Regions from separate parts of the Mesorhizobium sp. Arg314 genome, predicted to be linked through region 4. Evidence: riboswitches for the same ligand, from Rfam matches in the RefSeq annotation. Region 4 holds a riboswitch; each other region holds the start of a gene.
The links. A riboswitch is a leader RNA that binds a small molecule or an ion and turns the genes downstream of it on or off. The one in region 4 is predicted to bind cobalamin.
Positions count from the first base shown of each region.

Region 1: linked by a shared signal. The riboswitch ahead of ACWGS9_RS04885 (CbtB domain-containing protein) and the one ahead of metE (5-methyltetrahydropteroyltriglutamate--homocysteine S-methyltransferase) in region 4 are both predicted to bind cobalamin.
Region 2: linked by a shared signal. The riboswitch ahead of ACWGS9_RS14640 (DUF1636 family protein) and the one ahead of metE (5-methyltetrahydropteroyltriglutamate--homocysteine S-methyltransferase) in region 4 are both predicted to bind cobalamin.
Region 3: linked by a shared signal. The riboswitch ahead of ACWGS9_RS26985 (co-chaperone GroES) and the one ahead of metE (5-methyltetrahydropteroyltriglutamate--homocysteine S-methyltransferase) in region 4 are both predicted to bind cobalamin.

Region 1 covers NZ_JBSKBP010000003.1:193,688-197,103, forward strand. Annotated here, with positions in the region: gene ACWGS9_RS04875 (hypothetical protein) at 1-449, opposite strand, end outside; gene ACWGS9_RS04880 (CbtA family protein) at 456-1,196, opposite strand; gene ACWGS9_RS04885 (CbtB domain-containing protein) at 1,416-1,625, opposite strand; adenosylcobalamin (AdoCbl) riboswitch at 1,626-1,769, opposite strand; gene ACWGS9_RS04890 (histidine phosphatase family protein) at 1,852-2,424, shown strand; gene ACWGS9_RS04895 (PilZ domain-containing protein) at 2,594-2,866, shown strand; gene ACWGS9_RS04900 (methyltransferase family protein) at 2,870-3,343, opposite strand.
Region 2 covers NZ_JBSKBP010000011.1:168,406-171,821, reverse strand. Annotated here, with positions in the region: gene ACWGS9_RS14645 (winged helix-turn-helix domain-containing protein) at 331-1,530, shown strand; cobalamin riboswitch at 1,560-1,762, shown strand; gene ACWGS9_RS14640 (DUF1636 family protein) at 1,804-2,232, shown strand; gene cobW (cobalamin biosynthesis protein CobW) at 2,235-3,272, shown strand; gene cobN (cobaltochelatase subunit CobN) at 3,290-3,416, shown strand, end outside.
Region 3 covers NZ_JBSKBP010000035.1:33,743-37,158, reverse strand. Annotated here, with positions in the region: gene groL (chaperonin GroEL) at 1-1,466, opposite strand, end outside; gene ACWGS9_RS26985 (co-chaperone GroES) at 1,569-1,883, opposite strand; cobalamin riboswitch at 1,983-2,168, opposite strand; gene metH (methionine synthase) at 2,243-3,416, opposite strand, start outside.
Region 4 covers NZ_JBSKBP010000041.1:30,826-34,241, reverse strand. Annotated here, with positions in the region: gene metE (5-methyltetrahydropteroyltriglutamate--homocysteine S-methyltransferase) at 1-1,077, opposite strand, end outside; cobalamin riboswitch at 1,167-1,365, opposite strand; gene ACWGS9_RS28450 (helix-turn-helix transcriptional regulator) at 1,878-2,627, shown strand.

The sequences.
Region 1 (3,416 bases), on a different contig from region 4:
GCGCCGCTGCGCACCATGTCCGCATCGATGTCCGAGATCAGCGCGTTCGCGTCGCGTTCGGCCGACGGCATCGTCGCCATATAGGTGAGCAGTGCCTTGGCGGTGGCGAGATAGGCGTGGCTGCATTCGTTGAAGGGGCTTTCCTCATCACCGAGGCTTCCCGGCATCAGGCCCCAGAGGCAGTAGGTGTATTGCAGATTGCCGTGATTGTAGAGCCGCCGGAAGGTCGGGTCGGTCACGGTCTGGCGCCGGGCGAGGTCGAGGATGTCGCCGCGATAGCGCGCGATCACCGCCATCTGGCCGTGGGTCAGGCTGGGGATCTGGATGCCGGGGGAAGGGGGCGTGGAGGACCCGCTATGCGCTTGCGCCGAAGCTGCCAGCAAGACCAGCAGTGCAACCGCCAGAAAGCAGTCAGCCGCCAGGGCGCAGAACCGTGGCGGCCAACGCATCGGATGTCAGGCGTAACGGCGTGCCGGGCCGCGCTGGTCGCGCGCCGCGACCACGCGCGCGGCAACCGCGCCAAAGCCGAGCCCGACGACGGTCCAGAGCACGAGCTGGATGCCGAGCGAAGCGACGCGGAACTGCCACAGCACGATCGCCGAGAAGTTCTCCGGCACCTCGTTGATGTCGGGAAGTGCTGCCTTCACCAGCGCGAAGACCACGAGGAAGGCGAGCCCAGCCACGATCGAGGCGTTCCAGGCGCCGAGCTGGTTCCACAGCCGCTGCGCCAGCCCAACCGCCGCCACCATCGCCGCGATCGAGATCACGATCATGATGAAGAACAGCTCGGTGCGGTAGCCGATGGTTTCGGGATTGCCGACCGCGGGTGGGTTCGCCGGGTATTTGAGGCTGGGCACGACGATCACGGCGAGGAAGCCGAGCAGCGCCAGCAGCGCCGAGGTGCCGCGAGGCCCGAGCGAGCCCAGACGGCCATAGGCATAGGCGAAGACCAGCGAGAACAGCCCACCGAGGGCGGCGCCGTAGACCAGCACGCCGGTTGCGAGGCCAATGCCGGCCTGCGTGGCGCGGCTGACCATCTCGGGCTCCGGCGCCTCGCCGGCGGCCTGGGCCTGCTGTTCCTCGTAGGCGATCGCCTTGTCGACTTGCGGCTCGCCATAGACGCGGGCGAAGGCGAATGCCAGAATCCCCGCGACCAGCCCGACAAGCATGCCGCGCAGCAAAAGTTTTCCGACCATGTCACTATCCCTCTGAGCAATTCCAGGAAAAGTGGGTAGCGGTTTTCCGTCCGGAATTGCGTTCAACCAACCAAGCAATTCCAGGAAAAGTGGGTAGCGGTTTTCCGTCCGGAATTGCGTTCAACCAACCAAGCAATTCCAGGAAAAGTGCGTAACGGTTTCCCGTCCGGAATTGCGTTGAGCCAGAATCGAAAGCGAGTTCAGCGATGCCGAACCGCTTTAGTGGCAGGGGAAGCCGAGCAGGTGGCGGCCGTCATGCACGAATTCGTGCACCGCCGTGCCGCGGATCAGCGACGTCGCGCCTTCTTCCGCGCCGACGAAATAGATCATCAGCATCAGCATCAGGCCGCCGAAGATGGCCCAGGGCAGAAGCTCGCGAACCGGAATCGCAACCGGACCGTAGCTGGGGGCGAAGGTGGTGTCGGACATATTGACCTCCCGTGGGATACTGCGTCCCGTTGATCGAACAATGCTGCGGAATAAGGCCTGACTTTCGGCTGGTGCCGATCACAGTGGCGCGACCGTGCCGGACTCGCACCGGCTTCCAATCCCGTATAGCGCTAAAACACTTGTCAGCACTTCGTTCGCCTGTCAACGACATGTAATGGCGGCACGGCTTCGTGAGGCCTATTTTTCACTGGGCCACGGAGTTTTCATGCTCGCCCGCCTGACGATGATCGCAAGCGCTGCGACGCCCGGCATGCGCAAGGGCCGCTTTCCGAAGGACGAGGCGCCGGATGCGCGGGCCCTCGAGCGTGCGGGCGCGCTGGCCGCTTCGCTGCGCCGCGCCGATCGCGTCTGGACAAGTCCAGCACTTGCCGCGCGGCGGACGGCCCAGGCGCTTGGCCTTGACGCCACGGTCGAGCCGTTGCTTGCCGAGCAGGATTTCGCGCATTGGGCCGGCAAGAGCTTCGAGGAGGTGCAGGCCCAGGACCCGAATGGCATGGCGGCCTGGTTCGCCGACGCGGACGCAGCGCCCCATGGCGGCGAATCGCTTGCCGCCGTCGCCAGGCGCGGTGCCGCGCTGATGGAGCGCCTGGCCGGCGAGAGCGGCCACACCATCGCGCTCACCCATGCCATGCCGATCCGCGCCGCCATGCTGCATGTGCTGGGCGCGCCGCTTTCCTCGGTGTGGAAGATCGACATCGAGCCGCTGTCGCTCACCGAATTCCGCGGCGACGGCCGCCGCTGGGTGCTGCACGCGAGCGGTGTCGTCGTCGCCGGCTGAGCAGTCGGGCGTGAACGGTCCGCCGGCGGATCCTGTCACGCTTGGATAGCCGTTCGGCGCGATATCAAGCTGCTTTACCCTTTCAGCGATCGCTAACGGAACGGAAACGCCTCGCTGCTATGGTGCTGCCCCGTGGCGAGGAGGACCGCGCCCGAGGAGCCCGCCGGATATGGCCAAATTTCCCGAGACCGAGCGCCGTCTTCATGTGCGCGAATTCGTGCTCAAGGAAGCCACGATCATTGCCGGCGGCGTCAGGATCGGCTGCTCGGTCAGGAACCAGCACCATCATGGCGCGGAATTGCGCGTGAGCGTGGATGTCGACATCCCGGAACGCTTCCTGCTCGAGGTTCCGGCCGACGATACAGTCTATCGCGCTTTGGTGCGCTGGCGGCGCAACGACCGCATCGGCGTGGCGCTCTACAGCAATGCGCTGAAGGACTGACGCTCAAAGATAGCGGCGCACGCTCGCCTTGTAGGCGCGGTAGGGTTCGCCGAACTTGCGTTCCAGATAGGCTTCCTCGCGCAGCACCACGCCGTAATGCAGGATCGGGAAGCTCGCGACGAGGGCGACGACGGCCCACCAGCTGTCGAAGAGAAGCCCGATTCCCAGAAGCAGCCCCATCAGGCCAATATAAAGCGGGTTGCGGGTGAAGCCGAACGGACCGCCGGTGATGATCGCGGTGGTCGGCAGCGTCGGGTTCACATTGGTGCCGCCGCGCAACATGGTGGAGCGTCCCCAGGCGATGATCGCAATAGCGAGTACCGCCAGCACGATGCCGAGCACCATGGTCAGTGGCCTGCCGCCGATGGCCAATGGCCAGACATAGCGCAGCGCCAGCATCACGATCAGCGCCACGAGAAAGAGCAGCGGCGGGAACACCGCAACACCCGGATTGTCCGCTTTGTCGTCCGTGGCCATCGTCGCCGGTCCTGAGAAAACCATGCGAATTACTATGCATCCGCGCCGGCCGTGCGGCAATCGCCGCAATCAC
Region 2 (3,416 bases), on a different contig from region 4:
CGGCTTCCTTCGGCGGGGCAGTTCACTTTGATTACAGCAACGAACTCTAATGCGGAAGCGTGACAGTTTAACCGCTGAACCGTTTTAAGAGGGCCCATGCTGCAACGCGGCGAGGGTTAGCGCAGCGGTTTCGGTGACGCAAGTCAAACCTTGTTCAATTCGCGGCCCTGGACGCCATATCGGAAGAAACCGGTCCGATCCGCTCTTGTTTGATTTCTTTCATTTTTTACTCCACTTTTGTCTCCTGACACATCTCCCGCCATTTGCCTGCTAGCATGGCCGGAATCACCGGCTAAAAATCCGGCAAATGATCCGGGCAAGGGCGCCTCGATGAAGGACAAGATTTCGCTGGCCATGGCGAGGCGCATTGCGCTTGGAGCACAGGGGTTTAACGACCCTCGGCCCGGTGGCGTTCCGGATCGCCGGCACCTTGCGCGTGTGCTTTCACGGACCGGCCTGTTGCAGATCGATTCCGTCAGCGCCGTGGTGCGCGCGCACTACATGCCGCTCTATTCGCGCCTCGGGCCCTACCCGCTTGCGCTGCTCGATAACGCCGCGGTCACCCGCAAGCGCACCGTCTTTGAATATTGGGCGCATGAGGCTTCGTTCTTGCCCGTCGAAACCTGGCCTTTGATGCGCTGGCGCATGCAGCGCGCCGAACAGGGCGACGAGATGTATCTCGGCCTGGCGAAATGGGGCCGTGAACGCAAAGCGACGATCGACGAGATCTACGCGCAAGTCGCCGAACGCGGTCCGATCGCCGCATCCGACATCGAGGGCCACAAGGGCAATGGCGGCTGGTGGGGCTGGAGCGAGGCCAAGCACGCTTTTGAGTGGCTGTTCTGGGCCGGCCGTATCACCACAGCCTACCGGCGCGGCTTCGAACGCTATTACGACCTGCCCGAGCGCGTTTTGCCGCAGGCCGTGCTCGACCTGCCAGTGCCCTCGGTCGAGGACGCGCATCGCGAATTGCTGCGCATTTCCGCCCGCGCCCACGGCATCGCCACCTATGCCGACCTGCGCGACTATTTCCGCCTGGCGCCGGGCGACACGAAAGACCGCATCGAGGAACTGGTCGAGACGGGCGAATTGCTGCCGGTGCGCGTCGAGGGGTGGGAAAAAACCGCCTATCTTCACAAGGACGCCCGTATCCCGCGCCGGATAGAGGCCCGCGCCCTGCTCGCCCCCTTCGATCCGGTCGTCTTTGAGCGCACGCGGACGGAAAAACTGTTCGACTTCCGCTACCGCATCGAAATCTACACGCCTGCCGAAAAGCGCCAATACGGCTATTACGTGCTGCCCTTCCTGCTCGGCGACCGGATCGTCGCCCGCGTCGATCTGAGGGCCGACCGTCCGGCCAGCGTGCTGCGCGTCCATGCCACCTATGCCGAGCCCGGCGCTCCGCCCGACACGGCCGCCCGGTTGTTCGAAGAGCTGAAGCAGATGCAAGGCTGGCTAGGCCTGGAACGCATCGAGGTAACGCCCGCCGGCGATCTGGGGCAGCCGCTGGCCGACATCGCGGTGTCGTAGCCGTGCGTTGACACTGTCGCCTGCAAAAGCCTAAATCCGGCCCAGACGGTCTCTTGCCCGCAACGGCAAGGGCCAAGAGGGAATGCGGTGCGGGTCAAAACCCAAATCCGCGGCTGTCCCCGCAACTGTAAGCGACGAGCCTCGGCCGAAAACCACTGGGATGTTCCCGGGAAGGCGGCATTCAGGGCGATGAAGCGCGAGCCAGGAGACCTGCCGTCTGAGACTTTTTGAATCCGATCGCCCGGCGGGTTTCCGGGCAAGGAGCATGGTTTTTTGGACCACAACGGCAGTTTTTCGGCTGGCACAGCGGACAATGCGTCCAGCGATGGCGACGCACTGGCTGGCGTGACCGTCATCGTCTGCTCATCCTGCCGCGACGAAACCGGTTCGGACGCGCAGCAGCGCGCCGGCGCGCTGCTGGCCGAAGATGCGCGCTGCGCCGCATCGGGCGAGAAAATCCGCATCCGCACCGTCGAATGCCTCGGCAATTGCAAGCGCCGCCTAAGCGCCGCGCTCCTGCGCGACGGTTGCTGGAGTTACGTTTTCGGCGACTTGAATACGACCAGCGGCGCAGACCTCGTTGCCGGCGCAAAACTCTTCGCCACTTCGACCGATGGACTGATCCCCTGGCGTGGCCGTCCCGATTCCCTCAAGCGCGGCCTCGTTGCCCGCATCCCTCCCCTCGACATGCTGAAGGACTGACCATGAACGCTTCCGTTTCCCGTGTTCCCTGCACCGTCGTCACCGGCTTTCTCGGCGCCGGCAAGACGACGCTGGTCCGCCATCTCCTGGAAAACGCTGGCGGCAAGCGTATTGCGATCATCGTCAACGAATTCGGCGACATCGGCATCGACGGCGAAATCCTGAAAGGCTGCGGCATCGATACCTGTCCTGAGGAAAACATTGTCGAGTTGGCCAACGGCTGCATCTGCTGCACCGTCGCCGATGATTTCGTTCCGGCGCTCGACCAGATCCTGTCGCGCACGCCCAAGGTCGATCACATCCTGATCGAAACTTCGGGCCTCGCTTTGCCGAAGCCGCTCGTCCAGGCCTTTCAGTGGCCGACTGTGAAAAGCCGCGTGACGGTCGACGGCGTCATCGCGGTGGTCGACGGCCCGGCGCTGGCCGACGGCCGCGTCGCCGCCGACATGGATGCCCTGCAGGCGCAGCGCGCGGCGGACGTGACGCTCGACCATGACGATCCGGTCGAAGAGGTGTTCGAGGACCAGATCGCCTGCGCCGACCTGATCATCCTGTCGAAGAGCGATCTGATGGACACCGCCGGCTCTGCCCGCGCCAACACCGTCATCAACGAGCACTCCTCCCGCGCCGTGAAAATCGTGCCGACATCGCACGGCAAGGTCGACCCGTCCGTGCTGCTTGGCCTCGGTCTCGCCGTCGAGGACGACATCGAGAACCGCAAGTCGCATCATGACGGCGCCTTCGACCACGAGCATGACGACTTCGACACCTTCATCGTCGACATTCCCTCGATCGCCAACCCGGACGAGCTGGCAAAGCGCGTCGCCCTTGCCGCCGAGCAGGAAAACGTGTTGCGCGTCAAAGGCTTCGTCGAGGTCGGCGGCAAGCCGATGCGCCTCCTGCTCCAGGCCGTCGGCCCTCGCGTCAACCACTATTATGATCGCGCCTGGACGGCTGAGGACGACCGCCGCTCGCGGCTCGTCGTCATCGGCCTCAAGGGGCTGAACCGCCCCGCGATCGAGCGTATCCTCGCCGGCTGAGGCCAACACGACAAGCGATGCATATCCTCACCACCACATCCGCTTCGCTCGACGATCTCGCCGAGCCGATCGATCTCAGGCAGACGCCTGCGGATGTCGTGGCGCTGTCCTTTACCGACAGCGATCTCGCTGGCCTCGCCGCCG
Region 3 (3,416 bases), on a different contig from region 4:
ATATCGACATAAATCTCGTTCTGGGCGTCGAAGCCCTGATTGGAGTCCTTGCCCTCAGAGAGCTTGCCGACGACGATCGAACCTTCGACGCCTGCATTTTCTGCGATCTGGCGGATCGGCGCCTCGAGCGCGCTCAGCACGATCGAGATACCCGCCGTCACATCGGCATTGGCGCCATTCAAGCCGGCAAGCGACGACCTGGCGCGCAGCAACGCCACGCCGCCGCCCGGAACGATGCCTTCTTCGACAGCGGCGCGCGTGGCGTTCAGCGCATCGTCGATGCGGTCCTTCTTTTCCTTGACTTCCGATTCGGTGGCGCCACCGACGCGGATGACCGCAACGCCGCCGGCGAGCTTCGCCAGCCGCTCCTGCAGCTTTTCCTTGTCGTAATCGGAAGTGGTTTCCTCGATCTGACTTTTGATCTGCTGTATGCGCGCCTGAATGGTCGCCTTGGTGCCGGCGCCGTCGACGATTGTGGTCGTGTCCTTCTCGATCAGCACGCGCTTGGCGCGGCCGAGCATCTCGATGGTGACATTTTCGAGCTTGATGCCGAGATCCTCCGAAATCATCTGGCCCGAGGTGAGCACGGCGATGTCTTCCAGCATCGCCTTGCGGCGATCGCCGAAGCCCGGCGCCTTGACGGCCGCGACCTTCAGGCCGCCGCGCAGCTTGTTGACGACAAGCGTTGCCAGCGCTTCGCCCTCGACGTCCTCCGAGATGATCAGCAGCGGCTTGCCGCTCTGCACCACGGCTTCGAGGATCGGCAGCAATGCCTGCAGGTTGCCGAGCTTCTTTTCATGGATGAGGACGTAGGCGTCTTCCAGCTCGGCGCGCATCTTGTCGGCATTGGTGACGAAATAGGGCGAGAGGTAGCCGCGGTCGAACTGCATGCCCTCGACGACGTCGAGTTCGGTCTCGGCGGTCTTGGCTTCCTCGACGGTGATGACGCCGTCGTTGCCGACCTTGTCCATCGCCTTGGCGATCATGTCGCCGACGGTGGCATCGCCATTGGCGGCGATGGTGCCGACCTGCGCGATCTCGGCGGAGGATTTCACCTTCTTGGACCGCGCCTGGATTTCCTTGATCACGGCGGTAACGGCCTGGTCAATGCCACGCTTCAGGTCCATCGGGTTCATGCCGGCGGCGACGAGCTTGACGCCTTCGCGCAGGATCGAGGCGGCCAGCACCGTGGCGGTGGTTGTGCCGTCACCGGCAAGGTCGTTGGTCTTCGAGGCCACTTCGCGCACCATCTGCGCGCCCATGTTCTCGAACTTGTCGGCAAGCTCGATTTCCTTGGCGACGGCGACGCCGTCCTTGGTGATGCGTGGCGCGCCATAGGCCTTGTCGATGACGACATTGCGGCCCTTGGGGCCAAGCGTCACCTTGACGGCGTTGTTGAGGAGCTCGACCCCGCGCAGCATGCGGTCGCGGGCATCGGAGGAGAATTTGATTTCCTTGGCGGGCATGATTTTTTCCAGTTCGGTTGGGAGTGGCCCGACGACGGCGTCGCCCCGATACTCAGGATCGGAGCGTCCTACGCGCGTCCGGGAATACGCGCGGCGCTCACGTCAGGCGGCCTTCTTGGCAGCTACGGTCTTGTTGATGATGCCCATGATGTCAGCTTCCTTCATGATCAGAAGGTCCTCGCTGTCGATCTTGACCTCGGTGCCCGCCCATTTGCCGAACAGGATGAGGTCGCCCGCCTTGACCTCGAGCGCGATCAGAGCGCCGTTTTCGTCGCGTGCGCCCTGGCCGACGGCGATGACTTCGCCTTCCTGCGGCTTGTCCTTGGCATTGTCGGGAACAATGATGTCGCCCTTGGAATTGGCGTCACTTTCCGCGTGCCTGATGACGACGCGGTCGTGGATTGGCCGAAATTTCATGGAAGCTTCTTTCTGGGGCCGGTATAGGCGGCCACGCCCATATATAGGCCGATTGGCACTCGTTAGATAGAAGTGCCAAACTTAATTCTCGAGCGCCCCAAAATAATGGAAATCAAGATAGGGGTAATCAAAAACAGTTCCTGCATCTCGGCACCTTGCCAGACCTTGGCCCAGTGGTCATGTCGAGACGAAAAGCGCCGCTGCCGTTGCGGGGGCAGCGCCGGCACCGACTTCCCAATTATCCCATCCGCGAGACGAACGGCCACCTTAAGCACCCTGATCAAATCATCGATCGCCCAAACCGGTCCACCAGAATGCGAGATCGGTCAGGGGCAAGGACGACTGGCGGTAATAGGGACTTACTCCGCCGCTTCGGCGTAGCGCGCCGGCACATAGTTGAGGATCGGCCCAAGCCAGCGCTCGACCTCGGCCAGCGGCATGGCCTTGCGCCGCGCATAGTCCTCGACCTGATCGCGCTCGACCTTAGCGACGCCGAAATAATAGCTTTCGGGATGCGACAGGTAGATGCCGGAGACGGAGGAGCCAGGCCACATGGCGAAGCTTTCGGTTAGGCTCACGCCCGCATTGCCTTCGCCGTCGAGCAGGCGAAACAGCGTCGCCTTTTCGGTGTGGTCGGGTTGGGCCGGATAGCCGGGTGCGGGGCGGATGCCGCGATAGGGCTCGCCGATCAGGTCGTCCGGGGCCAGGTTCTCATCGGGCGCGTAACCCCAGAACTCCTTGCGCACCTTCTCGTGCATGCGCTCGGCGAACGCTTCGGCGAAACGGTCAGCCAGCGCCTTGACCATGATCGAGGAATAGTCGTCGTTGGCCCGCACGAAGCGCTCGGCGATCGCCACTTCCTCGATGCCCGCGGTGACTATGAAGCCGCCGAGATAGTCGGCCTTGCCGCTGTCCGCAGGCGCGACGAAATCCGACAGTGCGACATTGGCCTTGCCGTCGCGCTTGGCCAGCTGCTGGCGCAGCGCGAAGAATGTCGCCAGTTCGTGCGAGCGGGCCTCATCCGTGAACAGTCTGATATCGTCGCCGGCAGTATTGGCCGGCCAGAAGCCGATCACGCCCTTGGGCGCAAACCATTTTTCCGCGATGATCTTCGCCAGCATCGCCTGGGCGTCCTCGAAGAGCTGGCGTGCCGCCGGCCCCCGGTCCTGATCGTCGAGGATTTTGGGATAGCGGCCCTTCAACTCCCAGGTTTGGAAGAATGGGGTCCAGTCGATATAGCGGGCAAGCTCGGCCAGATCCCAGCCTTCGAAGACCCTCAGGCCAAGGAAGGACGGTTTTGGCGGCTCGTAACCCGCCCAGTCGATCTTGTGGGCATTGGCCCGCGCCCTGGCGAGCGGCAGCCGCTGCTTGTCGGCTTCGCTGCGCGCATGCGCGTCGGCAATTTTCTTGTACTCCGCGCGAACGTTCTCGACATAGCCGGCCTTGGCCTCGTTCGAAAGCAGTGCCGACACCACGCCGACGGCGCGGCTGGCGTCGGCGACATACACCGTCTGGCCTTTCGCATAGCGCGGA
Region 4 (3,416 bases):
CATGTCATTGTCGAGCGCGGTTTCCTGTTCGAGGTCGATCGGCACGTGTTGAAGCGAGCACGACGGCGCGATCTCCACTCGCTCCAGTGGCCAGCCGGCGACGACCGGCTTGATCCGGTCAAGCATGGGGCGCAGGTTCGCGCGCCAGACGTTGCGACCATCGATCAGGCCAAGCGACAGCACCAGGTCTTTTGGCGCAAGCCGACCCACCACCTCCAATTGTTCGGGAGCTCGTGCAAGGTCGAGATGCAGGCCCGCCACAGGAAGCGAAAGAGCGGTCTCGAGATTGTCCTCCAACCCGCCGAAATAGGTGGCGAGCATGATCTTTAGCTCCGGCACCGCTTGCGACAGTCGCTCGTAGGCAAAATTGAACGCATCTTGCTCGTTTGGAATGAGGTCGAGCACGAGTGCCGGCTCATCGAGCTGCACCCAGTCGGCGCCCGCCAGTTTCAGTCGACGTAGCAGCAGCTCGTAAACCGGCAGAAGCCGCGGCAGCAGCGCAACAGGGTTGAAGTCGCGGGCGGGCGACTTGGCGAGCTTGAGGAAGGTGACCGGCCCAAGGATGACCGGGCGGGTGTGAATGCCCAACGCCCTGGCATCGAGGAAGTGATCCAACGGCTTTGAGGACGATAGGGCAAAGGCTTGATCGTCGGCGAGCTCCGGGACCATGTAGTGGTAGTTGGTGTCGAACCACTTGGTCATTTCCAGGGCTGTCACGGCCTGATCGGTCTGCCCGCCACCAGCAGCCTCTCCTTGGCTGCCACGAGCCATGGCAAAATAGGTGTCGAGCGAGATTTCTCCCTCCCTCCAGCCATAGCGTGGCGGGATAGCGCCGACCATTATTGCTGTGTCGAGCACATGATCATAGAGCGAAAAGTCGTTGGACGGGATCTTTGTGACGCCGCGGTCGCGTTGTTCAATCCAGTTCGCGACACGCAGCGCCTGCGCCGTTTTGAGAAGGTCGGCAGCGCAACATTTTCCGGACCAATACGCTTCAAGCGCGCGCTTTAGCTCGCGACGGCGCCCAATGCGCGGCACGCCAAGTGTGGCTACAGGAACTTTGTTAGAGAGAGACATACCATACCCCGATGATTGGGACGTGGACGCAAGGCAGACGTTGGCAAGCAGACGAGCCGGTTGCTACGCCCACCGAGACACCCCGCGTGTGGACCTTGTTCGCCGTGGCAGGTCTCCTGGCTCGCGGGTCGACACCTCAGCCCGTCTTCCCGAGGCTATTCACCTCAGTGACTTGAATAGGCTTGGCTCGCCGCTTACAGTTGCGGGGGGCAGCGCCGGCATCTACCGGCTTCCCTCTTAGCTCCGTGCGGCTAACCGCATCAGAGAACCATCGACAACCGGACACTCGCCGAAGAGAAGATTCCAGTCAAGGTGATATAAACAAATCTTTATGTCTTTATACAATTCTTATTATCGCTCGTGCGTGCGGGATAGCTGTAAACGTCGGCTGACTGCGACCATCCTTGCCACCGAGGGGCTCGGGCAAGTTCTTCCGCTTCTGCCCCTGTTGATGGCGACCTGTCGCAGGTCAAGCCTACCCGTGGTGCCAGGGGTTGACTTCGATCATGCTGGCGGCAACATTTCGGATACACTCGAAGCGAGCATAGGCAGAGGCAATTCGCTCTATTTCCCGGGCACTGCGTGACGCCCCCCCGGGAACTGAACAGTCCCCATTCGGCCCGCTTGGCGGTGACATCGAGGCCAGGCTCGACCTCAGCCGAGCAACATAGCGATCTGGAGGCAGACAGGGGATAGTTTTCGGCGAGCACCCGGTCTGCCAGCAATGGGAGAAGCTTGATACCTTCAATGGCATCCGCGCCACACGCCCCAAACGACCATCATCATGGAAGCAATGCGCTATGGAAGCACCTGCGCTTTGGCGTCGGCACCTCGATGACACGTTCGAGTTCCTCAATCAGATCCGCAACAGCTCGAGCCAGCAAGAAATCTGCCAGCACCTGATTTTCCATGCCGAGCGGTTTGGCGCCAGAAACGTGCTGGCAGGACCGATCCCGCCACCGCGAGCGCTGAGGCGCGAGCAGATTTCCCATGTGCTGCTTGACGCCTGGCCACAGCAATGGTCAGAGCGCTATTTTTCGAACGGCTACCTTTATCGCGACCCTACCATCCAACTCGTGAAGCGTGGGGCCACGCCCTTCCGGTGGAGCGAGATCGATCAGGTTGCCAGCGTTTGCTCTTTCGGCCGACGGGTCATGGCGGAGGCATCGGAGTTTAAGCTACGCGACGGATTCACGATACCGTTCGCGACTTTGAACGGACAGGCGGTGGGATTTTCCGTTGCAGGGGAGAAGCTCGAGCCAGATCCTCACGACCGGCTCGCCTTTCAGTTTGTCGCCGCGTGCGCCTTCGGTTGCGCGGTTGTTCTTGCCGAGGGAAAACGAACTTCGAAACCCGTACGTCTGTCGCCTCGACAACAGGATGTCCTGCGCTGGGCTGCCGAAGGCCTCACCGTCGGCGATATTGCGGATCGCCTGAACATCAGCCGCAACACGGCAGATACCCATCTGCGATTGGTGCGCGAGAGGCTCGGCGTGACAAACAACGTGCACGCCGTCACGAAAGCTTTCCGCCTGGGGCTGATCAGCTAGCCTCACACAATTGCGTGATGCCGCATCGGTCCGCGATGAACCATTTGGTTGGCCTCGAAACTGGAGAACAACCGAGATGCTTCTTGCCGTCACGTCGCACAATGCCGACGAATAACAGGCGGACCTGGATCAGGCGTTTCGTCTGCGCCACAACGTGTTTGTCGAGGAAAGGCGCATGCGACACGGGCCGCATCGAGTAGCGGCTCAGATCGTGATAGACCTGCTCACCGCACGTCGGTCCCAGTTCCCGCACGCGCGACTGTCGGCTTGCCGAAAGGAGTCGCAAGACCCAGCGCATGAGCTTCGGCAAGTACAAAGGCCGGAGCCGAACGGGCACCATCCGGGTCAAGCACCGCTTCGGCATCCGCGGCCCAAGGGCTAGTGCATGCAGCCAGGGAACGCCATCAGGGCGGTGCTCGCCATATCGCTGAAGGCGGTTTGGCCTGGCGTGTCGCGGCAAATCAGGAGGGTCGCGGCCGTCGCCGCTACAGCTCGAAGGCGAAGGCCGCCAATCGCGATCCTGGCCTTCATGCATTCCACTTTCATGGCCTTCAGCCCGAGGGCCGGTTCTTTCCACCTCGGCGAAGTCGGCATATTCCTAAAACGTCAGCGGCAGAAGCGGCTCGGCGCGCGGCCAACCGACGTGTCGCCGAGTTCACTGCCGTACCTCTGCGCGAAATTGGCGCTCGCCAGATTGGAAATCGCGCTGCAGAAGCCCTGCATCCTGTCGCCCCCGACCCAATCACCTGCTCAATGTTCACGAGATCGACACACGCCTTGGCAATGCAA